Linked DNA regions of Idiomarina loihiensis L2TR. The protein of the gene in region 1 interacts with the protein of each later gene in a pairwise test. Links are inferred from orthologs where the notes say so. Each region holds a gene or a part of one and is shown in the gene's direction. Other genes may lie near its edges. The genes, in order: ribD and accC.

Region 1 (12,265 bases):
AAAACGCCTTTATAGGTTTCCAGACCCCGCTCAAAAATTTCAATAGCAACATCGTCAAGCTGATGCCGGCGTCCATTGTATTCGTAAGGACGGCACTCGCCATCAACCTGATTACGCAAGTCAACAGTGCGATGACAGGGAGCGGCTAAACGTCTAAGCTCCATTTTAAGCTTGAATTTTGTGGGACCATCTTCGTTTTCAGTTAACGACTGAAATAAGGTGTCAAAGTCAGTATCGTAAACGACGGGTTTTAACTGATCGATAAGTTGGTCAAAATAATGGTTCGGCATCGAAGTCTAATATTTTTTATAGTTATTCTTGAATAATACCTCATCATAAAACGAGAAGCAGACGAATGGCAAAAGCAAAAAGTGCGTATGTGTGTAATGACTGTGGCGCCGACTTCCCGCGCTGGCTTGGGCAATGCCCGGAATGTAAGGCCTGGAACACGTTAACTGAAATTCGTTTAACATCAAAAACAACCCCTACTTCATCTGAACGGAGGGGCTTCAGCGGTATTACCGAAGGCCGGGTGCAGACCCTGAACGAGGTTGACTTGCAGGAAGTGCCGCGTTTTAGCTCGGGCTTTCAGGAGTTTGACCGCGTTTTAGGCGGCGGCGTTGTGCCCGGTTCGGCAATACTCATCGGCGGTTCACCGGGGGCAGGGAAAAGCACGCTGTTACTGCAGGCCTTATGCAAACTGGCAGAACGTATGCCTGCATTATACGTTACCGGCGAGGAATCTCTGCAGCAGGTTGCAATGCGGGCTCAGCGGCTTAACCTGCCGACGGATAAACTGCGTATGTTGTCTGAAACCTCAGTGGAGAGCATTTGTCAGCTGGCTGATAAAGAAAAACCCGCCATTATGGTCATTGATTCCATTCAGGTGATGCATATGGCGGATATTCAGTCGGCACCGGGCAGCGTCTCTCAGGTGCGTGAATCAGCGGCCTTTTTAACGCGTTACGCCAAACAAAAAAATGTCGCCATTATTATGGTCGGGCACGTGACCAAAGAAGGGCATCTGGCGGGGCCGAAAGTTCTGGAACATTGCATTGACTGCTCCGTACTTCTGGATGGCTCATCAGACTCCCGTTATCGCACCCTGCGTGGTACCAAGAACCGATTTGGAGCGGTGAACGAACTCGGCGTATTTGCGATGACAGGTGGCGGCCTGAAAGAGGTCTCGAATCCATCGGCTATATTCCTGCAGCGCGCCGAAGATCAGGGCAATGGCTCTGTGGTGATGGTGATCTGGGAAGGTACCCGCCCCTTGCTGGTTGAAATTCAGGCCTTGGTCGATTACTCGGCGCTGGCTAACCCGCGACGGGTTGCGGTAGGACTGGAAGCAACGCGACTAGCACTGCTACTTGCGGTTTTGCATCGGCATGGTGGTTTACAGGTATCGGATCAGGACGTTTTTGTGAACGTCGTTGGCGGGGTTAAGGTATCTGAAACGTCAGCAGACTTAGCGTTGTTGCTTGCTATTGTTTCCAGCTTTAAAGGAGAACCATTGCCGCGTGAATTAATTGTGTTTGGTGAGGTTGGCCTGGCCGGAGAAATACGCCCGGTGCCCAATGGTCTGGAACGATTAAATGAAGCTGCGAAACACGGTTTCAAAAAAGCTATTGTCCCTATTGGCAATACGCCCAAAACCTCGCCCAAGGGTATGGAAGTTATTGGGGTGAAGAATCTTCAGCAAGCGCTGGATGTCATGTAATTCGGAAGTAAAAAAGGGGAGCAATAAAGCTCCCCTTTTAGCCGCATTCTTTTAACCAATAGGTTTGTATTTAATGCGGTGCGGCTCCATAGCCTGTTCACCGAATTTTTCTTTCATATAAGCTTCGTAATCGCTGTAGTTACCTTCGTAGAATACTACTTCGCCTTCATCGCGGTAGTCCAGAATGTGAGTAGCAATACGGTCAAGGAACCAACGGTCGTGCGAAATAACCATCACTGAGCCCGGGAATTCCAGAATGGCTTCTTCCAGTGCCCGCAGGGTTTCCACGTCTAAGTCGTTGGTCGGCTCATCGAGTAACAAGGTGTTGCCACCGGCTTTTAGCAGTTTGGCTAAATGCACACGGTTACGTTCACCACCAGACAATTCGCCAATGCGTTTTTGCTGGTCGGTACCACGGAAGTTAAAGCGCCCAACATAAGCCCGGCCGTTAACTTCAAAGTTACCAATTTTCAGAATGTCGTTGCCGTCAGTAATTTCTTCAAAGACGGTTTTGCTGTCATCCATGTTGTCACGGAACTGATCAACGCTGGCTAATTGCACGGTTTCGCCCAATTCAACTGAACCACTGTCAGGTTGCTCTTGCCCGCTAATCATGCGGAATAAAGTGGATTTACCCGCACCATTTGGACCTATAATACCAACGATAGCGCCTTTGGGAACGCTAAAGCTTAAGTTATCAATTAGCTGGCGCTTGCCGTAAGCCTTGCTTATGCCGTTAACCTCAATAACTTTGTCGCCTAAGCGAGGGCCCGGTGGAATAAACAGTTCGTTGGTTTCGTTACGTTTTTGGTAATCGCCACTTTGTAGCTCTTCAAAGCGGTTAAGGCGTGCTTTGCTTTTCGCCTGACGGCCTTTCGGGTTAGTACGTACCCACTCCAGCTCCTGCTTAATAGTGCGCTGGCGTGCTTTTTCAGAACGCTCTTCCTGCTCCAGACGCTTCTCTTTTTGCTCCAGCCATGAGGAGTAGTTGCCTTCCCATGGAATGCCGTAACCACGGTCCAGTTCAAGGATCCAGCCCGCAACATTATCAAGGAAATAACGGTCGTGGGTAATAGCAACCACAGTACCATTGTAGTCATGCAGGAAGCGTTCAAGCCAGGCCACCGATTCCGCATCCAGGTGGTTGGTGGGCTCATCAAGAAGTAGCATGTCTGGCTTCGATAGCAACAGGCGACAAATAGCCACACGGCGTCTTTCACCACCTGACAAGTTACCGATTTTTGCATCCCACTCCGGCAGGCGCAGTGCGTCTGCAGCACGCTCAAGAATGTTGTCGATATTATGCCCGTCTTTTGCCTGCAACAAGGCTTCAAGCTCACCTTGCTCTTTTGCTAAGGCGTCGAAATCTGCGTTTTCGTCGGCATAAGCGGCATAAATTTCATCAAGCTTAGCGAAGGCCTCTTTTACATCTGCCACAGCCTCTTCAACGGTTTCTTTCACCGTTTTATTTTCATCTAACTGAGGTTCCTGAGGCAGGTAACCGATTTGGATACCTGCTAACGGACGGGCTTCGCCTTCGTATTCATTATCAACACCCGCCATAATGCGCAGTAAGGTCGACTTACCAGCACCGTTAACGCCTAAAACACCAATTTTGGCGCCGGGATAAAACGACAGAGAAATGTCTTTTAAAATCGTTTTCTTGGGGGGAACAACTTTGCTCACCCGCGACATTGAATAGATATATTGCGCCATAGCGACGTAAAATCCTTCTTATCAACAAAAAAGTTACTGCATAGTTTACTGTTATTTACGGACATCCCCAAACTTTGTTGTGCTGAACTAGGCACTCATTTGTGTTTTAAGGTAAAATAGCGGGCAAATTAAGACCATTTAATGATTTGGAGAGCTGTAATGCTGAAATCTGAGATGAACATTGCCGACTTTGACGCGGACTTATGGCAGGCGATGCAGGATGAAGTTGAACGTCAGGAACAACACATTGAGCTGATTGCATCGGAAAACTACACCAGTCCGCGGGTAATGCAGGCTCAGGGGTCACAACTGACCAACAAGTACGCAGAAGGCTATCCGCACAAGCGTTACTACGGCGGCTGTGAGTTCGTCGATAAAGTCGAGGACTTAGCTATTGAGCGCGCAAAAGAATTGTTCGGCGCCAAGTACGCAAACGTACAACCGCATTCCGGCTCTCAAGCTAATACCGCTGCCTTTATGGCTATGATGGAAGCAGGCGATACCTTCCTTGGTATGAGCCTGGCTCACGGCGGCCACTTAACACATGGCTCTGGTGTGAACTTTTCAGGCAAACTATACAATGCAGTTTCATACGGTCTGGACGAATCCACCGGTGAAATTGACTACGCTGAAGTTGAAAAGCTGGCGCAGGAACACAAACCGAAAGTTATCGTCGCTGGTTTCTCGGCTTATTCAGGCATTGTTGACTGGGCAAAATTCCGTGAAATTGCCGATAAAGTTGATGCTTATTTAATGGTTGATATGGCGCACGTAGCGGGTCTGGTTGCCGCTGGCGTCTATCCTAACCCGGTACCTTATGCTCATGTTGTCACTACCACTACGCATAAAACTCTGGCGGGCCCTCGCGGCGGCCTGATTATTTCCGGCAGCGATGATGAAAAGTTACACAAGAAGTTAAACAGTGCGGTATTCCCTGGCAACCAGGGTGGGCCACTTTGTCACGTTATCGCTGGTAAAGCGGTGGCTTTTCAGGAGGCGTTGCAGCCAGAGTTTAAAGACTACCAAAAGCAAGTATTAGTGAACGCCAATGCCATGGTAAAAACCATGCAGGCGCGCGGTTACAAAATCGTGTCGAACGGCACTCAGAACCACTTGTTCCTGGTGGATTTAATTGACAAAGATATTACTGGTAAAGATGCTGATGCGGCTTTAGGTAACGCGTTCATTACTGTTAACAAAAATGCGGTTCCTAATGACCCGCGTTCACCTTTTGTCACTTCAGGTTTGCGTTTAGGCACGCCGGCAATTACTCGCCGCGGCTTTAAAGAAGCGGAAGCTGAGCAGGTCGCCAACTGGATTTGCGATGTGCTGGATGACATTGCTGACGAAAGTAAAATTAATCAAGTTCGCGAGCAGGTAAAAGCGCTATGCGCTAAGTTTCCGGTTTACGGTTAATTGCGAACAGTTGTAAAGCGCACATAAAGGAGTCAGGCAATGCATTGTCCATTTTGCGGCACACAGGATACTAAGGTTATCGATTCGCGATTGGTTGCGGATGGAGCCTCAGTTCGTCGCCGGCGTGAATGTAATCATTGCAAGGAGCGCTTTACAACCTTTGAGACAGCTGAGCTGGTCATGCCCCGGGTTATCAAAACTGATGGTTCCCGCGAACCATTTAACGAAGATAAACTCCGAAATGGACTGCTGAGAGCACTGGAAAAGCGACCTGTGAGTCTTGAGTTGATGGAACAGGCCATTAACAAAATAAAATCCAGCATCCGGGCGACCGGCGAGCGCGAAATAAGCAGTAATTTCGTCGGCAGTCTGGTCATGGAAAACCTCAAGCAGATAGACAAGGTTGCTTACGTTCGTTTTGCTTCTGTTTATCGCTCGTTTGAGGACATTCGCGAATTTGGTGAAGAAATAGCGCGCCTTAATGACTGAATTAAACCCGCAGTACTTTGACCATCAAATGATGCACCGTGCGTTAATGCTGGCGCGGCGCGGACTGATGACGACCAGGCCGAACCCTGCGGTTGGCTGTGTCATTACTCTCGGGACTGAAGTTGTTGGTGAAGGCTGGCATCATCAGGCTGGCGAACCTCACGCTGAAGTACATGCTTTGCGCGCGGCAGGACAAAAAGTCAGGGGCGCAACGGCTTATGTCACGTTGGAGCCATGCAGTCATATTGGTCGTACACCGCCTTGTTGCGATGCGTTAATTGAGGCCGGAGTAAAACGTGTTGTGGTTGCCATGCAGGATCCAAACCCTAGGGTCAGCGGTAATGGTATTCAGCGTCTGAAAGCTGCGGGTATTTCTGTGGACGTCGGTGTACTGCAATTGGCTGCGGAGAGTCTGAATCCGGGGTTTATTTCCCGAATGACACGACAACGTCCATGGGTAACCCTAAAAATGGCAACCTCACTGGATGCAAAAACGGCGTTGTCAGATGGCCGCAGTCAATGGATAACGTCCTCTGACTCTCGCAGTGATGTGCAGTTTTTTCGGGCACAGGCCGACGCGATTCTGAGTGGTGCTGCAACGATTCTGGCTGACGATCCTAAATTGACAGTGCGTGTTGATCAGTGGCCAAAATCAAGACCGCTGCCTGAGCCTTTAAAACAGCCGGTACGTATTATTATTGACAGTCAGCACAGGGTGAATGACGAGGCCAGGGTTTTTGACTCTCCGGCGCCGGTGTGGTTAGTGCGAACAACTCCTGGTAAACCCAGTTGCCATCCACATTGTCATGAATTAATTATTGCCGCAGACCCTAACGGTAAAGTGAGTCTGCCGGCGCTTATGGTTGAATTGGCTAACCGCGAAATTAACCAGTTATGGACTGAGTGTGGGGCGAATTTGGCGGGCGCTCTTATTCAGCAGCAATTATGCGACAGATTGATGATTTACAGTTCGGGTCAGTTATTGGGCCATCATGGACGTTCGGTTATCGACATGAACGAGCCGTTGAATTTAGCTTCAGCACCAAGGTTTAAAATTATTGATCGTCGGCAGGTAGGCCCTGATCAACGCTTGGTAGCAGTACCTCATACACAAGATTAAAAGGTAAAGCGTTATGTCACTGCATAGCACAGAAGAGATTATCGAAGATATTCGTCAGGGTAAAATGGTTATCCTTATGGATGACGAAGATCGCGAAAACGAAGGTGATATCATTATTGCAGCCGAGTGTGTGACGCCGGAAACTATCAATTTTATGGCGCGTTATGGTCGCGGACTGATTTGTCTGACGTTAACGGAAGAACGCTGTGAGCAACTGAATTTGCCGTTAATGGTAGATAAGAACAACGCCCCATACGCAACAAGCTTTACTGTTTCGATTGAGGCCGCTGAGGGGGTAACCACAGGTATTTCCGCGGCGGACAGAGCGAAAACGGTGCTGGATGCTGTGAAAAAAGACGCCAAGCCCGAAGATTTAGTCATGCCGGGACATATTTTCCCGTTAAAGGCTAAGTCGGGCGGGGTGTTGAACCGTGCGGGACACACCGAAGCGGGTTGTGATCTTGCGCGTTTAGCCGGGTTTGAACCTGCGGCGGTTATCGTTGAAGTGCTGAACGAAGATGGCACCATGGCGCGCCGCGCTGATCTTGAAGCTTTTTCTGAAGAGCATGGTATTAAAGTCGGCACCATTGCCGATTTAATCGAATATCGCTCGATACAGGAAAAAACCATAGAACGGGTGGCTGAATGTAATTTGCCTACGGCATTTGGCAAGTTCCGGTTAATCACTTATCAGGACACTATTGATGAACAGGTACATTATGCTCTTGTTCACGGTGACCTCTCGCAAGATAAAGTGACTAACGTACGAGTTCATTTGCAGGACACCTTCCACGATACCTTTTTAACCGAGCGGGCAGCAAAACGCAGCTGGCCAATTCAGAAAGCTATGTCCTATATTGCTGAACACGATGGTGTGCTGGTTATTATTGGTCGTCAGCAAACCCCGGAGAGCATCATTGCTCAGGTGTGTGAATTTGAAGCGCAGGATAAAGGAGAGCAAAAACCAACAACATCGGCGTCAAATGCGTCCCGGAACGTCGGTTTAGGCTCACAGATTCTGGCAGACCTGAACATTCATAAAATGCACTTAATGAGCTCGCCAAAACGTTACTCTGCACTGTCAGGCTTTGGCCTAGAAGTGGTCGACTTTATTGAAGATAAAGACTAGCCGCTATAACGTTGTTGGAACTCATTGAGTAGTTGCTGGTGAGTCGGTGTGGCAACACCCGCCGTCTTACCAGCGTTAATTAAATAACCGGTTAACTGCTGTATCTCGGTACGCCGTTGTTGTTGAATATCCTGCAGCATGGAAGAGTGGTTTAAGGCCGTCTCCTTTGCTACTAAAAGCACCTCTTTATAGCATTCCTCAGTTGTCAAAGACACATTTTGACTGTTCGCTACAGCTACGGCTTCTGCTACGAGGCTGTATACTTGCGCCTGCCAGCTTCCCTTCAGCAATTCGCCATTAGCGCACTGATGAACTGCAGTCAGCGGATTAATAACGCAATTAATAACGAACTTTAACCAGCGTCTCTGACTTAGATCTTGTTCCAGAGTAAGCGGAGGAAAAGCCTGTTGCAGGACCAGGCCTGGGTCAAAGTCCGTCGGCTGATTCCGGACTGCAGGGTCGACTTCCAGCCAGCTTCGGCCTGCCCCCCTGTGTTCAATACAAAGGTCGGCATTTTCATTCCTGCTTCGTACCGCACCGTGAGTTGTCACCAATGGGTGTAAATTAAGCTCTTTTAACGGTTCAGGAAGTTCCACCATGCCGTTGTGACTTATTATTATGGGCATGGCTTTATTAAACCCGCGCAATGTCGTTATGCGTTGCAAGGCTTGAATCACATCAAAGGCTTTAACCGCAATAACGAACACCGTATTCTCGGCCAGAAGTTGTGTAATAACAGGAGCACTGTAGTCAGCTTTAAACTGCTTGTGAGTGACTTGCCAGTTTATTTCTCGTGTTCGGTTCTTACGCGGTAAAACCGATACAGACTGGCCATGTTCCAGCAGAGCGCCGGCAATAAGCCCTCCAATGGCTCCAGGGCCAAGCACGACCCAATTTAGGTTAGCCTTCGTCACGTTTTCGCTCCAGCTCGGCTATGGGTTTACGAATAAACCAGAGGAAGATAAGACTGGGGATAACCATTAAAGCAGTTAAAACAAAGAATAAAGCCCAGTTGCCATCCATATAATCGACAATTTGTCCGCTGGAGGACGACAGTACTGTTTTTCCTAAAGACCCCAACGATGCCATTAGTGCATACTGGGTTGCGGTAAAGGTTCGGTTACAAAGTAAACTGATGAAGGCAACGAAGGCGACAGTTGACCAGGCACTGGTAAAGCCGTCAATTAAAACCGCGCTTAGAAATAGGTTTGTATCCGGGCCTACCAGAGCAATCCACGAGAACATCAGGTTAGAAGAGGCCATGGCTACGCCGCCTATGAGCAGGCCTTTAATTATACCCAACCGTAAGTTGACGGCACTGCCTAGTAGCGCAAAAATAATAGTTACCCACCAGGTAACCAATTTTGAATAGGTGCCGATTTCGGCATTAGTAAAGCCAACTTCTTTATAGAAAACAATCGACATTCGTCCAAGAAAAGCTTCGCCAATTTTAAACAAAAAGATAAAGGCCAGAATTGAAAAAGCGAGCTTAACGCCGTTACGGGAAAAGAACTCACCAATAGGCTGAATAACAATAATGTTGACTCTCTCTTTCATTGCCGGCCAGAAGTGAGTCAATTTTGTTTTTATGGTTGGTTCCTGATGATAAGTGGTGCGGCGCACAAAGAGTACGACAGCTGCAAGGACTAACATGATGCAGCCCAGTCCGAAATAAGCGTGTTGCCATTGCCAGGTTATACCATCGACAAAAAAGAACGGCAGGGCACCTAAACCACTGTAGCCGGTCCACCATCCGGCGGTTGTCATTGCTGCACCGGCGCTTTGCAGTCGACCTTCGTTTTCCGCAAAAGATTCAATTCGGTAGGCGTCAATGGCTATATCCTGAGTCGCTGAACTGACAGCAATGCCAAGTGCAATTAGCCCGACGAGATGAAGGTGGTCGATAATATCCAGACTCGCTAATGCGAAACAACCTCCGGCAATGAGCATCTGGCAGAAAAAAATCCAGCTTCTTCGTTGACCCAGCCAGCGAGTGAGTATCGGGATTTTTAGGTTGTCGATAATAGGCGCCCATAAAAAATTTATAGAGTAGGCGCCAAAAACCGCACCGAAATAGCCAATGACTGAGCGGGTTAGTCCAACCTCCTGCAGCCACGCTGAAAGTGCTGAGCCAATCATCACCCACGGAAAACCACTGGCTAGGCCCAGAACAAAAATAACTAATACGCGAGGCTGTTTGTAGACTTTCAAATCTTGCCAGAAAGTCGGTTTTGTTAAAGCCATTAGTTTTGCGGTACAACCTCTATACGTTTCAGAATAGGCGGGTCGACAGGTACATCAGCCCAGCCAATTTCATCGCTATAGGCCTGTGATTCAAGTTTAGCCATGGCTTCAAGGACATCTAAGCCTTCAACGATACGACCAAATACAGCGTAGCCCCAGTCACCATTGTCTGGATTAAGTGAAGTATTGTCATTTAAGTTAAAGAAAAACTGGCGGGTACCTGAGTGAGGTTCACGTTCGCGAGCCATAGCAATTGTGCCATATTCGTTCTTCAAGCCGTTACCGGATTCATTCGCAATTTTTTCAAATGAGGGTTTGTCCTGAAAATCTTCGTCATAGCCGCCGCCCTGGATAACAAAGCCGGGAACTAAACGATGAAATATCGTACCGTTGTATTGTGCTTTTTTCACATAACGGAAAAAGTTCTTAACGGTTAAAGGAGCTGCATCGCGATTGAGCTCTACAGTGATGTTACCCATAGAAGTTATTATTTTTACCCGCGGGAAGGGGTTATCTGGCTGAATTTCAGCATGACTGACGCTGATAAAAATAGCTGCGGTGAGGCCAATAAAATATTTAAGGAAAGTCATGACTAAAAGTCCTCTTGTTCACGCATACGCAGCTTAGGATCATTAGCGATTTCCGTAAGCACCGAATTCAGTAATTGTTTGAATTGACGTTCTAAAGTTGCCTGGGCTGGTTTCAGACCACCTGTGGAGTTATAGGTTCCAGAATAAAAGTTGCTATAGCGACGATTTCCCCGGGTGGCCTCAACACGAATGGTAATACTGTGCTCGAGTTCGTATTTTACGGTATGAAGAGTTGCGTCAATTAGTGCTTTTTCGATGGTGACGTACCATGTCAGACCGTTTTCATCATAAGCACCTGTAACAGGCTGTAAAGCTTCTTCAACAACTAAGGTTAAGGGCCTTAGAGTGGGTGCGAATGCTGCTTTGTCCTCTTCTTTTTTATGGCGATATAAATAAGAATAAGAGCGTTTATCCGTGACTTTTAATTGGCTTACCTTGGTGTTTAGTTTATCAACAACAGTATCAGCGCTAATAATTAATGGATCAGGCTGGCTCTGGCAAGCACTGATAATAAGCAAAAAACTGGCGGCAAATAGTGTTCGGAACATAGGAGTTATCCTTTTTTATGGCGGTCATTCACCTGACGTCGATTCGTGCTATCATACGGTGAAACCGTATTGTCATAAAATACCTTACCATTATGACGATACTAGCCGACAGAAGTAAAAGGTTTTGCCGTGACTAAATTTGCTGAAATTACCGGTTGGGGAAAATGTCTGCCACCGGCTGTAATGACCAATGATGATCTTGCCACTTTCCTGGAAACCTCCGACGAGTGGATTGTTTCACGAACGGGTATTTCCGAACGTCGAGTAAGCCATGTTGGTACGTCTGAGTTGGCGACGGTTGCTGCGCGTAATGCTCTGGCCGCTGCCGATTTAGATCCCAATGAACTGGACCTCATCATTGTCGGTACTTGTACTGCAGATGAACTTATCCCCAACGTCGCGTCTAAAGTACAGCAAAATATCGGTTCAAAACATGCTGCAGCCTTTGACCTAAACGCAGCTTGCAGCAGCTTTTTATATGCAATGCACGTTGCGACTCAAGGCATAAAAACCGGCGCACATAAAAAGGTCTTACTCATAGGGGCAGAACGTTTAACCCGCATTCTGGACTGGACCAAGCGCGAAAGCGCCGTTTTATTTGGCGATGGCGCGGGCGCTATGGTACTTGAAGCCTCAGATGAAGAAGTTGGTTTGCTAGCTAGCCACATCAGTTGTGACGCAGATGCCCGCGACGTGTTAAGCCTCGATTTTGGCTCTAGCTTTGACCGGTTTAACTTTGACGGTATTATGCAATTTGATTTTGTTGGCCAGGAAATATTTAAACGTGCAGTGAAAGGCATGAGTGCGGCTGTCGACAAGGTTTTTCAGGAAACCGGCATGACCACCGACGATATCGACGCCCTTATTCCGCATCAGGCGAATAAACGGTTAATCGATTTCTTAGGTAAAATGTGCAAAGTGCCGAGCGAGAAAACCGTTATTAATATTCAGAATTACGGAAATACATCCTCAGCGACACTACCTATTGCCTTTGCTGAAGCTGCTGACAACGGTATTATCAAGCCTGGTGACAGCATTATGTCAGCCGTGTTTGGTGGTGGACTCACTTGCGGTGCCGGATTGATTAAATGGGGGCAGAGAGTCACGCCCAAACGTCCTAATCAAATGGAGCTACCGGCCGGAGATAAAAGCGCATTGGAGCTTATTGTTCCCATGCACGAAGCGACTAAAAAGGCCTGGAAAAATCGCGGTCAGTAATAATTGACGGGAGACAGATTTTGAGTACTGAAGAGCTCGTACAAGTTTCGCAAGATAACGGTGTTGTTCGCATAC
Region 2 (12,130 bases), 450 kb from region 1 along the record:
GGACGGCACTAATACATTAACAGAGGAAAAACTATGAGCGATAACCTGGAAAGTGTAGAAAGCAAACTGCAGGATCATCTTCAGCAACTGTATCGTCAAGTTATTGATGCAGACCAGTACCTTGACGATCTGCGTCAACAAGGCAAAGCCAAGTTCCAGGGCGTTTTCGCCGAGCAAACGGTATTTGAAAGCACAGGCAACCGTTTTCAGCCCTACCTTAATGAAATTGCTGCCAACTTTGAAAAATGGCAGCAGGACAAAGAAAACGAGCAGCAGTTGCAGTTACTGGTACAACAATTACAGTTGATGACTGAAACTCTCGCTCGTCTTAAAGCTATTCGTCAGGCTGGTTAACAAAGGTTTCTTCGAACCACTGAGTCAGCATCTGCTTTTCAAAATATAAGTCATCCCGTCTCATCCTTGATGCCAGGCTGTCGTAATTAAACCCCATATTTTTTACGTGAGCCTGGCCTTCCTTTACAGCTTCTCCTGAGTTACTCATTAAACGATAATCAAATTCCATTCTAGGGAAGTCAATTTCCCGAACAATGCGCACGTAATTTGAACTCGAGCGTCCAAATGTCGGTTCAACCCGGCCGGTTAAATCAACGTCTGTTACGGTAATTTCCAGCTTCTGATCTTCAGGAAGCTTTGCCGCCAACTCCTGAAAATGCTCAGTCAGCTTATCCATCACCTTTTTCTGGTACCGATCACGTAAGCCATCGGCCGGTCGAATATCTGTGTAACTATCAACATCTTTCCAGGAAACTTCAGCCGTACCAGCATATGCTGTAAAGCTACAGGCTAATAACGCCGCTCCCACTATACCTTGAACACGCATGCTATCTTCCTCCCATACAATCGCCAAGGGTGTCATCTCTAGGTTAGAACACAAATAATGAAAAAAATTCCATAAAAAAAGGGGAGCCATCAAGGCTCCCCTTTTCAAAAGTGCGTTGGGAGGCTTACATCATGCCGCCCATACCGCCCATTCCACCCATGTCGCCGCCAGGCATGCCGCCTGCGTTGTCATCTTGTGGGATGTCAGCAATCATTGCTTCGGTGGTGATCATCAGTGCGCCAACAGATGCCGCGAACTGAAGTGCCGAACGGGTTACTTTGGTTGGATCCAGAATACCCATTTCCAGCATATCGCCGTAAGTGTCGTTACCGGCATTGTAACCATAGTTACCTTCGCCAGCACGTACGTTGTTAGCAACCACAGAACCTTCGGCGCCAGCGTTCATTGCGATTTGACGCAACGGCGCTTCCATCGCACGCAGGGCTAAACGGATACCAACGTTCTGTTCTTCGTTGTCACCACGCAGTTCTGCCAGTTTGCTCGCAGCGCGAACCAAAGCAACACCACCACCAGGTACCACGCCTTCTTCAACAGCTGCACGAGTTGCATGCAACGCATCTTCAACGCGCGCTTTTTTCTCTTTCATTTCCATTTCAGTAGCAGCGCCGACTTTAATCACCGCAACACCGCCAGCTAACTTAGCCAGACGCTCTTGCAGTTTTTCACGGTCATAGTCAGACGTAGTGTCTTCCATCTGCTGCTTGATTTGGTTAACACGACCGTCGATAGCGGTATCGTCGCCATTACCGTCAACAACAGTGGTGTTGTCTTTAGTAATCACAACGCGCTTCGCAGTACCTAAGTCTTCCAGCTGCGTTTTTTCCAGCTCCATACCAATTTCTTCAGAAACCACAGTACCGCCAGTCAGAACAGCAATGTCCTGCAGCATAGCTTTACGACGGTCGCCAAAGCCTGGTGCTTTAACCGCAGCAACTTTAACGATGCCACGCATATTGTTCACAACCAGAGTTGCCAGCGCTTCGCCTTCAACGTCTTCAGCAATAATCAGCAGAGGTTTACCGGCTTTAGAAACACCTTCTAATACCGGCAGTAACTCGCGGATATTAGAGATTTTCTTATCAATCAGAAGAATGAACGGATTGTCTAATTCAACCGAACCACTTTCCTGGTTGTTAATGAAGTAAGGAGACAAGTAACCACGGTCGAACTGCATACCTTCAACAACGTCCAGCTCGTCAGTCAGTGCCTGACCTTCTTCAACGGTGATAACACCTTCCTGGCCTACTTTGTCCATTGCCTGAGCAATGATTTCGCCAATAGTGTGATCAGCGTTTGCAGAAATAGTCGCTACCTGAGCAATGGCTTTGCTGTCGGCACAAGGCTGAGAAATTTTCTTCAGCTCTTCAACTGCAGCGATAACCGCTTTGTCGATACCGCGCTTAAGATCCATCGGGTTCATGCCTGCGGCTACTGACTTCAAGCCTTCGTTAACAATGGCTTGAGCCAGAACGGTTGCGGTTGTTGTACCGTCACCCGCTTCGTCATTTGCTTTAGACGCCACTTCTTTAACCATCTGCGCGCCCATGTTCTCGAACTTATCTTCCAGCTCGATTTCTTTCGCAACAGACACACCGTCTTTGGTGATAACAGGAGAACCGTAAGACTTATCTAATACAACGTTGCGACCTTTTGGACCCAGCGTCACTTTTACTGAATCAGCAAGAATGTTAACGCCTTTCAGCATTTTTTGACGTGCTGTGTTACCAAATTTGACTTCTTTAGCTGCCATTTTTGCTTTCCTCTTAAATTCGTTTAGTCGGTTGTGCTAGTAAGCGTTTCTGACGTCTTATTCTTCAACAGCCAGAATGTCGCTTTCGCTCATGATTAAGTACTCTTCACCGTCAATTTTCTCGGTTTTAACACCGTAGCCTTCATTGAACAGCACTTTGTCACCAGCTTTTACGTCTAGTGCACGTACCTCACCGTTATCCAGAATGCGGCCTTTGCCTACTGCTACGATTTCACCGCGAGTAGATTTTTCTGCCGCAGAACCAGTCAGAACAATGCCGCCAGCCGATTTCGCTTCGACTTCGGTGCGCTTAATAATGACTCGATCGTGTAAAGGACGAAGTTTCATTGTTGATAACTCCTCAACCTATTGTTGTTAGTGGTTAATACCCCTAAGGGGCGGATAAAAATGTGTGTGCACATTAAATGGGGGAGGAATTTTTGTTATCAAGGGGGAAGCTCAAAAATTTTTATGCTAATTTGCAAAACTGACAGGCGCTATAGGGAGGTTCTATGACTCAGCAACCACAATTAATTTTATGCACCACAGACAGTTCTGACTCGGCTAAACAGCTGGCGCGTTCTCTACTCGAAAAAAAGCTAGTGGCCTGCGTCAACATAGTGCCTAATATGACCTCTATTTACTCCTGGCAGGGCGAATTGCATGAAGACCAGGAGTGGCTTTTACTGATAAAATCGACTGCGGAACGTTTCAGTGACATAAAAAGTACCATCAGTGCTATTCACCCTTACGATTCTCCAGAATTAATAAGCATCAATATTGAAGATGGTTTACCCGATTATCTGACGTGGATACAGGACTCAGTTAAATGATACAAAGATTCATCACATGTCTCGCAGCCTTAACTCTGGTTTTTGCCGTCGTTGCGCCAGCACATAGTGTGCAGTCGAATCCATTCCAGCAGGACAATCAGTTTTTATCGGTAGATCAGGCTTTTGATTTCGACAGCGAAGTTAATGACAGCAAAGTGACGGTCAGTTGGGTTGTCGCTCCCGAGTACTATTTGTATCAACACCGCTTTAAGGTGGTTCCCGAAAATGCATTAGCAGCAGAACCCGAACTCCCGCAAGGCGAGTCTCATAACGATGAGTTTTTTGGCGAGTCAATTGTATACCGCAACTACGTTGAGTGGTCTTTTACACTTAACCCGGAGTTTTCCGGCGACACCATTACCGTTCAGTATCAGGGCTGCGCAGATGCGGGGTTATGTTACCCGCCCACTGAAAAGCAGATTAAACTCTCCAGTACTAGTGAAACCGCCCCCGCCACCGCACCGCCAAACACCGACAGCAGCCTGTTCGGTATAGGTGAACAACATTTAATCATTACATTGTTACTCTTTTTTGCTTTGGGTATTGGCTTAGCTTTTACCCCCTGCGTGTTTCCTATGTACCCCATTTTATCCGGCGTTGTGCTGGGCAACCGTGAACGTAACTGGAAAAACACACTTTGGCTTTCCTTTATATACGTTCAGGGTATGGCCATTACCTATTCTCTATTAGGCCTGGTTGTGGCATCAGCGGGTATGCAGTATCAGGCTTACTTTCAGCATCCGGTGGTGTTAATTGTTCTTGCAGTATTGTTCGCGCTTTTTGCTTTGAGTATGTTCGGAGCTTATACGCTGCAGCTTCCTATTAGCTGGCAGTCAAAACTGCAAAGCTTTAGCGGCCAGCAAAGCGGAGGCAATATCGTTGGCGTCTTTATTATCGGCGCTATTTCCGGCCTGGTAGCATCACCCTGTACCACAGCCCCCTTGTCAGGGGCGTTACTCTTTATTGCGCAATCGGGCGATATGGTAAGCGGCGTCGCTATTCTTTACGCATTAAGCCTGGGTATGGGCGTGCCGCTTATTCTATTCGGCTTAAGTGGCGGCAAGCTTCTGCCCAAAGCCGGCGCGTGGATGAACGTGGTTAAGCAGTTCTTCGGTTGGCTGTTATTGGCAGTTACCTTATTCTTAATTGAGCGCCTTATTCCGACCAGTATTAGCATGTGGCTGTGGATTTTTTACTTTATTCTCGCCGCCGTATCTCTGGCTGTTTCGATAAGCCAGCCGCTTCGGATCACCACGAAAGTTATCACTATTGTACTCTTAGCAGCGGCGGCTACTACAGGCAGTTACTGGCAGGTTAATAAAGCGCAACTGGAACAAAAAAGTCACGGCCTTTTTACTGTTGTTAGTAATGTCAGCGACATACAACAACAAGTAGCAGAAAGTGACCGATGGGTAATGCTAGACCTTTATGCGGACTGGTGCGTGGCCTGCAAGGAATTCGAGCAGTACACCTTTTCAGATGAGCAGGTTCAGGCGCAGTTTCAGGAGTTTAAACTCATTCAGGCCGATGTTACCCGCAATAACGCGCAAGACGTTGAGATTCTGAGTCGCTACAAGGTGCTGGGGCTACCCACCATTCTGTTCTTTGACCCTGAAGGCAACGAACGCCCTGAATACCGGGTTACCGGTTATATGAACGCTGAGGATTTCAAAAAGCATCTGGAAAAGATAGTTTCCGAGTAAACTTGTGCCTAAATGCGCTGATAAGACCAGTAAAGTGCTGCAATCTTGCTTTTTTTCCCTATAATACTGTTGTTATAGGAACCCAAACTGAAAGTTGTGGTCACTTTTAATAGTTTCCGTAACTTCACAGCAAATGGCGGCACAATGGCAGAACGTTTTAAAATATTAGTGCTCAATGGCCCGAATCTAAATTTACTGGGGCAGCGTGAACCAGAGCTTTATGGTAAGCAAAGCCTGGATGATATCGCTGATTCGCTGGGAGCCATTGCTAAACAACACGCAACAGCACTAGATTTCCGTCAGTCCAATGCTGAACACCAGTTAATTGACTGGATCCAGCAAGCCGCCAAAGACTCCGTAGATTATATTGTGATTAATCCGGCAGCCTACGCACACACCAGCGTGGCATTACGCGATGCGTTATTGGCTGTGAAAATCCCTTTTATTGAAGTGCACCTTTCCAATATTTATCGCCGTGAGAGCTTCCGCCACCATTCTTATTTGGCAGACGTGGCTGACGGTGTTATCTGCGGGCTTGGCGCCCGTGGTTATGAATACGCATTACAAGCAGCTTTAACTACATTGAACAATACAGATAACTAAAGGTAGACGTTAGCATGGATATCCGAAAAATTAAGAAACTGATCGAGCTCGTTGAAGAATCTGGCGTAGCAGAACTGGAAATTACCGAGGGCGAAGAGTCAGTTCGGATTAATCGTTACAGTGCGCAGCCTGCACCGATGCAATACGCGCCACAACCGCAACACGCCCCTCAGCAAGCGCCACAATCAGCTCCGGCAAGCCAGCCAGCGGCTGAACCAGCCAGTGAAGAAATTAGCGGCCACGTTGTTCGCTCTCCTATGGTTGGAACCTTCTACGAAGCTCCATCTCCTGATGCAAAGCCTTTCGTTACTGTTGGCTCTCGCGTTAATGCCGGCGAAACACTGTGCATTATTGAAGCAATGAAAATGATGAACCAGATTGAAGCAGACAAATCCGGTGTCGTTAAACAGATTTTAGTAGATAACGAAGAGCCGGTTGAATTTGATCAGCCACTGTTTATCATCGAATAAAGTAACCGCAGGTATTTGTCATGTTAGATAAAGTGGTCATTGCCAACCGTGGCGAAATTGCACTGCGCATACTGCGAGCCTGTAAAGAGCTCGGCATTAAAACAGTGGCAGTTCATTCAACGGTTGATAGAAACCTTAAACACGTTTTACTTGCAGACGAAGCAATTTGCATAGGTAAAGCGCCAGCGAACGAGAGCTACCTGAACATTCCCCGTATTATCAGCGCCGCTGAAATTACGGATGCAGCAGCTATTCACCCGGGTTACGGCTTTCTGGCCGAAAACGCCGATTTTGCTGAACAAGTTGAACAATCTGGCTTCATTTTTGTTGGACCAACGCCGGATCTTATCCGTCTTATGGGCGACAAAGTATCAGCCATTAAGGCAATGAAGAAAACCGGCGTTCCTTGCGTTCCGGGGTCGGATGGCCCTCTGGATGACGACGACGAACGTAATAAGAAGCTTGCTAAGCGCATTGGTTACCCCATTATTATTAAAGCAGCAGGCGGCGGCGGTGGTCGTGGTATGCGGGTTGTACGCGAGGAGAGCGAATTGCTCAGCTCTATCACTATGACTCAGAACGAAGCTCGCGCAGCCTTCGGTAACCCTGTTGTCTATATGGAAAAATTCCTTGAAAACCCTCGCCATGTGGAAATTCAGGTTCTGGCCGATGGACAAGGCAATGCCATTCATTTAGGTGAACGTGACTGCTCGATGCAGCGTCGTCACCAGAAAGTGGTTGAAGAGGCACCTGCGCCGGGTATCACCCCTGAAATGCGTAAATTTATTGGTGAGCGTTGTGCCAAAGCTTGTGTAGAGCTTGGCTACCGTGGCGCTGGTACATTTGAATTCTTGTACGAAAATGGTGAATTCTATTTCATTGAAATGAACACCCGTATTCAGGTTGAGCATCCGGTTACCGAGATGGTCACAGGTATCGACTTGATTAAAGAGCAGTTGCGCATTGCAGCCGGTCGTCAGCTTTCGGTCAGCCAGGAAGATGTTGTCATTCGTGGTCATGCCATTGAATGTCGGATTAACGCCGAAGACCCTGAAACCTTTACACCGTCACCGGGCACTATCACCCGTTTCCACTCTCCGGGTGGCTTTGGTGTGCGTTGGGACTCACACGTTTACGCGGATTACAAAGTTCCGCCGAACTATGACTCGATGATAGGCAAGCTGATTACTTACGGCGAAAACCGTGATATTGCTATTGCCCGTATGCGTAATGCTTTAAATGAATTGATCATCGAAGACATTAAAACCAATATTCCTCTGCAAAAATCAATTATGGCAGATGAAAACTTCCAGCACGGTGGTACCAACATTCACTACCTTGAGAAAAAACTTGGTATAGGCGGGCATTAATTAATGCCCTGGATACAACTCACCCTTTCCTGTAGTGAAGAGCATGCGCCCCAAGTGGGTGACATGCTCATGGCTAACGGCGCTCAGGCGGTAACTTACCGAGACGGCGCCGACACGCCCATTTTTGAACCCCGCCCCGGCGACGTTATATTGTGGGAACACACTCTAGCCACGGGCTTATTTGACGCCGACGCGGACATCAAAGCCATTATTGCCAACCTGAAACAGTCCAACATTTTCGGCAGCGATTTGCAGTACAAAGTCGATGCACTGGAAGACAAAGACTGGGAACGCGAATGGATGGATAACTTCCACCCTATTCAGTTTGGCGAGAATTTATGGATTTGCCCCAGCTGGCGGGAGATACCAAAACCTGAAGCCGTTAATATTTTGCTCGACCCTGGCATGGCTTTTGGTACCGGAACACACCCAACAACCGCTATGTGTCTGCGCTGGATAGACGCCAACCCACCAACCGGCAAAACCGTGGTGGATTTCGGTTGTGGCTCAGGGATATTAGGCATTGCCGCATTACTATTTAAAGCAGAACACGTAGTTGGCATTGATATTGACCAACAGGCGCTGATTGCGACCAAAGATAACGCTGAGCGCAATAAGGTGGGCGATAAATTTAGCCTTTATCTACCCAGCCAACAACCTGAAACCCAGGTGGACTTGGTACTTGCCAATGTCCTCGCCGGCCCTTTACGAGAGCTAGCCGATACCATACTCGGCTTCGTTTCCCCCGGCGGACAACTGGTTTTATCCGGTATACTGGAACGGCAAATAGAAGGGGTTATTGAGGCTTACCAACCGCACATAAAATTCGATACCCCGACTATAGACGGCGACTGGGCAATGCTCAGCGGTACCCGCGTTGGTTAACAAGCGTACGCTTTGTCAATAGTAAAAAATGAAAAAAAGACTCAAATTGCGTAATAAATAGCCTTTTCTTTATTGCGCAAATTCCCTAAAATTCCTCACCCTTTCGCTGAGTAGTTTTTAACCGATGCGGATTGGTCCATATCAACTCGACAATCAGGTCATATTAGCTCCCATGGCTGGAGTTACTGATCAGCCGTTCCGTCAGCTGTGTTACAGCACGGGGGCCGGGCTTACAGTATCAGAGATGCTGTCCAGTAACCCTAAGGTATGGCAGACCGATAAATCCAGGCAACGCATGGATCATTCGGGAGAGCTGGGCATTCGTGCTGTGCAGATAGCGGGCTCGGAACCGGCATTAATGGCCGAAGCAGCGCGCGTGAATGTGAGTATGGGTGCGCAGATTATTGACATAAATATGGGCTGCCCGGCGAAAAAGGTAAATAAGAAGATGGCTGGCTCGGCGCTCATGCAGCATCCCGGGTTAGTAGAAGAGATATTAACAGCTGTGGTTGCAGCTGTTGAGGTTCCGGTAACACTGAAAACCAGAACCGGTTGGGATCCTGAACACAGAAACGGTATTGATATAGCGCAGCTGGCAGAACGTTGCGGTATTCAGTCTCTTGCCATTCATGGTCGTACTCGTGCCTGCATGTACAAAGGCATTGCCGAATACGACACCATTAAGGCAATTAAGAAGGCTGTTTCTATCCCAGTAGTGGCTAACGGCGATATCCGTACACCACTGCAGGCTCAACAGGTTTTAGAGTACACCGGAGCCGACGCCATTATGATTGGTCGCGGCGCGCAGGGTAACCCCTGGCTGTTTAGAGAAATTGCTCATTTTCTTGAAACAGGACAGGAGCTAAGCCCGCCGTCCTTAACCGAAGTGGCTGAGACCGTTATTCATCACGTTGGCAAACTGCACGAATTTTACGGCAGTTACCAGGGTGTCAGAATCGCCCGAAAACACGTTGGTTGGTATTTAAAAGAACAAGCCAGCAATGATGAATTCAGGCAAACATTTAATCGTCTTGAGGATGCCAGCGAGCAACTTAAGGCACTTGAAGATTATTTTGTCACTGTAGAGAAGAGATAAGCGCATTATGTTTGATCAAAACCCTAGTCGTGAGAACGTATCTCCCCTAACCACTATCGGCAATAACGCACAGCCAAAGCCATTGCGTGATTCCGTAAAACAAGCATTGAACAGTTTTCTGCGTCAGCTTGATGGTCAGGATCCTGAAGAACTTTACGAGTTGGTGCTATCTGAAGTAGAAGCACCGTTACTGGAAGAAGTCATGACTTACACCCGGGGTAATCAAACCCGCGCCGCAACCATGTTAGGCATTAACCGCGGCACCTTACGCAAGAAGCTGAAAAAATACGGCATGAATTAAGAAGTTTTTTGGGCGCCTTTTGGCGCCCTTTTTTTATTAACCTCCCCGTAAGTTAACTCAGTATAGAAAGGCAAAACAATGGAAACCCGTCCAATCCAACGCGCTTTAATCAGTGTTTCTGATAAAACCGGTATTGTTGAATTCGCTCAAGCTTTGGCTCAAAAGAACATTGAAATTCTCTCTACTGGCGGTACAGCTAAACTACTCCGTGACTCAGGCATTGCCGTTATTGATGTTTCTGAACATACCGGTCAGGAAGAGATTATGGGCGGGCGGGTAAAGACACTGCACCCTAAGGTTCATGGCGGTATTTTAGGTCGCCGCGATGTCGACCAGGGTGTTATGCAGGAGCAAAACATCGCGCCTATCGATATGGTTGTCGTGAACCTGTATCCCTTTGCTGAAACGGTTGCCAAAGAAGGTTGCTCTCTGGAAGACGCTATTGAGAATATTGATATTGGCGGTCCAACTATGGTTCGTGCAGCAGCGAAAAACCACAAAGACGTGACTATTGTTGTGAATGCCAGTGACTACCAGCGCGTGCTCGCTGAGCTCAATGAGCAAAATGGGGTCAGCCACAGCACTCGCTTTGACTTAGCAGTAGCAGCATTTGAGCACACCGCTCAATATGATGGCATGATTGCAAATTACCTCGGCAAGCAGCTGAGCGAAAACGATTTTGCGCGCACGTTGAACCTGCAGGTATCAAAAAAGCAGGACCTACGCTACGGCGAGAACTCACATCAGGCAGCGGCATTTTACGCAGAGCGCAATGCACCAAAAGGGACAGTTTCCAGCGCGACTCAAATTCAGGGCAAAGCGTTGTCCTTTAACAATATTGCCGATACAGACGCGGCACTTGAGTGCGTAAAAAGCTTTGTTGAACCAGCCTGCGTTATTGTTAAGCACGCAAACCCTTGCGGTGTTGCAATAGGTGAATCTATTTCCGACGCTTATGACCGCGCCTTTAAAACCGACCCAACTTCCGCATTTGGTGGCATTATTGCTTTTAACCGCGAGCTGGATGAAGCAACCGCAACCGCTATTGTTGAGCGTCAGTTTGTGGAAGTTATTATCGCTCCGAGCGTCAGTGAAAGCGCCAAGACAGCTGTTGCCGGCAAAAAGAACCTTCGCTTACTGGAATGCGGTGAATGGTCAGATACGGTTGAACAGCTGGATTATAAGCGCGTCAACGGTGGCTTATTAGTACAGGACACGGATAACCAGGACTTCATTCAGGATGACCTGAAAGTGGTTACAGAAAAACAGCCAACAGATGCGCAAATGACCGACTTATTGTTTTGCTGGAAAGTGGCTAAGTTTGTTAAGTCTAATGCCATTGTTTATGCCAAAGACGGTATGACCGTCGGTGTTGGTGCAGGCCAGATGAGCCGGGTTTATAGTGCCAAAATCGCTGGTATTAAAGCCGCTGATGAAAACCTCAGCGTACCAGGTTCGGTCATGGCGTCGGATGCTTTCTTCCCGTTCCGCGATGGTATAGATGCAGCAGCTGAAGCAGGCATCACCGCTATTATTCAGCCAGGCGGTTCCATTCGCGATGAAGAAATCATTGCTGCCGCCAATGAACACGGTATCGCGATGGTCTTTACCGGCATGAGACATTTCCGTCACTAAGCACCTCTGCTGATAAGTACAGCATTGCGTCAGTAACGTTTGGGGGCTAGTCTTATAGGCTAGTTCTCAACTCTACAGGTGATAGTATGAAAAAAATAATAACTTCTGTTTCCGCCATTGCACTAGCAAGCGTCCTTGGCGCCTGCTCGCCGGCTCCTGAAGCCGACTCTTTGCAAACTGCTGTTGACCATGAATCACGTACTGACAAGTATCAGGCTCGTGACGAGTTCCGCCATCCCCAAGAAACGTTAGAGTTCTTCGAATTAGAGCCAAATATGACGGTCGTTGAAATTTGGCCGGGCGGCGGTTGGTATACCGAAATACTGGCACCTTACCTTGCCGACGAAGGACAGCTTTACGCTGCACATTTTCCTGAAGATTCAGGAAGCGATTATTACCAGCGTTCACTGGAAAAATTCAAAGAAAAATTAACCACCAACCCGGTTTATGGGAATGTAAATTTAACTGAATTTGCCCCGGGTTCTGATAGCGAAATTGCACCGGCAAGAAGTGCCGATAGAGTCCTCACTTTCCGCAACCTTCATAACTGGTATATGCAAGAAGGTGAAGAAGGCGTAGTGCAGGCATTCCGTCAGTTTTATCAAACACTAAAACCCAATGG

What was found.
Region 2: the proteins of ribD (region 1) and accC interact in binary tests that used the Escherichia coli proteins (3 or more experiments, as listed by UniProt). The link is inferred for Idiomarina loihiensis L2TR from one-to-one orthologs.

The regions. Positions count from the first base shown.
Region 1 is NC_006512.1:1,993,062-2,005,326, reverse strand. Bases 4,437-7,397 are described here. They hold ribD (bifunctional diaminohydroxyphosphoribosylaminopyrimidine deaminase/5-amino-6-(5-phosphoribosylamino)uracil reductase RibD), read left to right. Parts: upstream 4,437-5,333; coding sequence 5,334-6,461; downstream 6,462-7,397. Other genes in these bases: ribBA (bifunctional 3,4-dihydroxy-2-butanone-4-phosphate synthase/GTP cyclohydrolase II), read left to right, coding at 6,475-7,397; nrdR (transcriptional regulator NrdR), read left to right, coding at 4,892-5,341; glyA (serine hydroxymethyltransferase), read left to right, coding at 4,437-4,852. Also shown: IL_RS09625 (PilZ domain-containing protein), read right to left, coding at 1-290; DNA repair protein RadA, read left to right, coding at 356-1,720; energy-dependent translational throttle protein EttA, read right to left, coding at 1,772-3,436; more of glyA, read left to right, coding at 3,596-4,436; more of ribBA, read left to right, coding at 7,398-7,590; IL_RS09590 (ketopantoate reductase family protein), read right to left, coding at 7,587-8,504; IL_RS09585 (AmpG family muropeptide MFS transporter), read right to left, coding at 8,491-9,834; IL_RS09580 (peptidylprolyl isomerase), read right to left, coding at 9,834-10,424; IL_RS09575 (YajG family lipoprotein), read right to left, coding at 10,427-10,972; IL_RS09570 (ketoacyl-ACP synthase III), read left to right, coding at 11,102-12,190; IL_RS09565 (enoyl-CoA hydratase), read left to right, coding at 12,211-12,265. UniProt on the Escherichia coli protein: Converts 2,5-diamino-6-(ribosylamino)-4(3h)-pyrimidinone 5'-phosphate into 5-amino-6-(ribosylamino)-2,4(1h,3h)-pyrimidinedione 5'-phosphate.
Region 2 is NC_006512.1:2,442,633-2,454,762, forward strand. Bases 5,591-8,416 are described here. They hold accC (acetyl-CoA carboxylase biotin carboxylase subunit), read left to right. Parts: upstream 5,591-6,241; coding sequence 6,242-7,591; downstream 7,592-8,416. Other genes in these bases: aroQ (type II 3-dehydroquinate dehydratase), read left to right, coding at 5,591-5,751; accB (acetyl-CoA carboxylase biotin carboxyl carrier protein), read left to right, coding at 5,766-6,221; prmA (50S ribosomal protein L11 methyltransferase), read left to right, coding at 7,595-8,416. Outside these bases: EF-P beta-lysylation protein EpmB, read left to right, coding at 1-37; primosomal replication protein PriC, read left to right, coding at 34-354; IL_RS11710 (DUF3016 domain-containing protein), read right to left, coding at 335-841; groL (chaperonin GroEL), read right to left, coding at 966-2,612; IL_RS11720 (co-chaperone GroES), read right to left, coding at 2,670-2,960; divalent-cation tolerance protein CutA, read left to right, coding at 3,125-3,445; IL_RS11730 (protein-disulfide reductase DsbD), read left to right, coding at 3,442-5,148; more of aroQ, read left to right, coding at 5,293-5,590; more of prmA, read left to right, coding at 8,417-8,476; tRNA dihydrouridine synthase DusB, read left to right, coding at 8,601-9,572; DNA-binding transcriptional regulator Fis, read left to right, coding at 9,580-9,873; purH (bifunctional phosphoribosylaminoimidazolecarboxamide formyltransferase/IMP cyclohydrolase), read left to right, coding at 9,952-11,508; IL_RS11770 (class I SAM-dependent methyltransferase), read left to right, coding at 11,595-12,130. UniProt on the Escherichia coli protein: This protein is a component of the acetyl coenzyme A carboxylase complex; first, biotin carboxylase catalyzes the carboxylation of the carrier protein and then the transcarboxylase transfers the carboxyl group to form malonyl-CoA.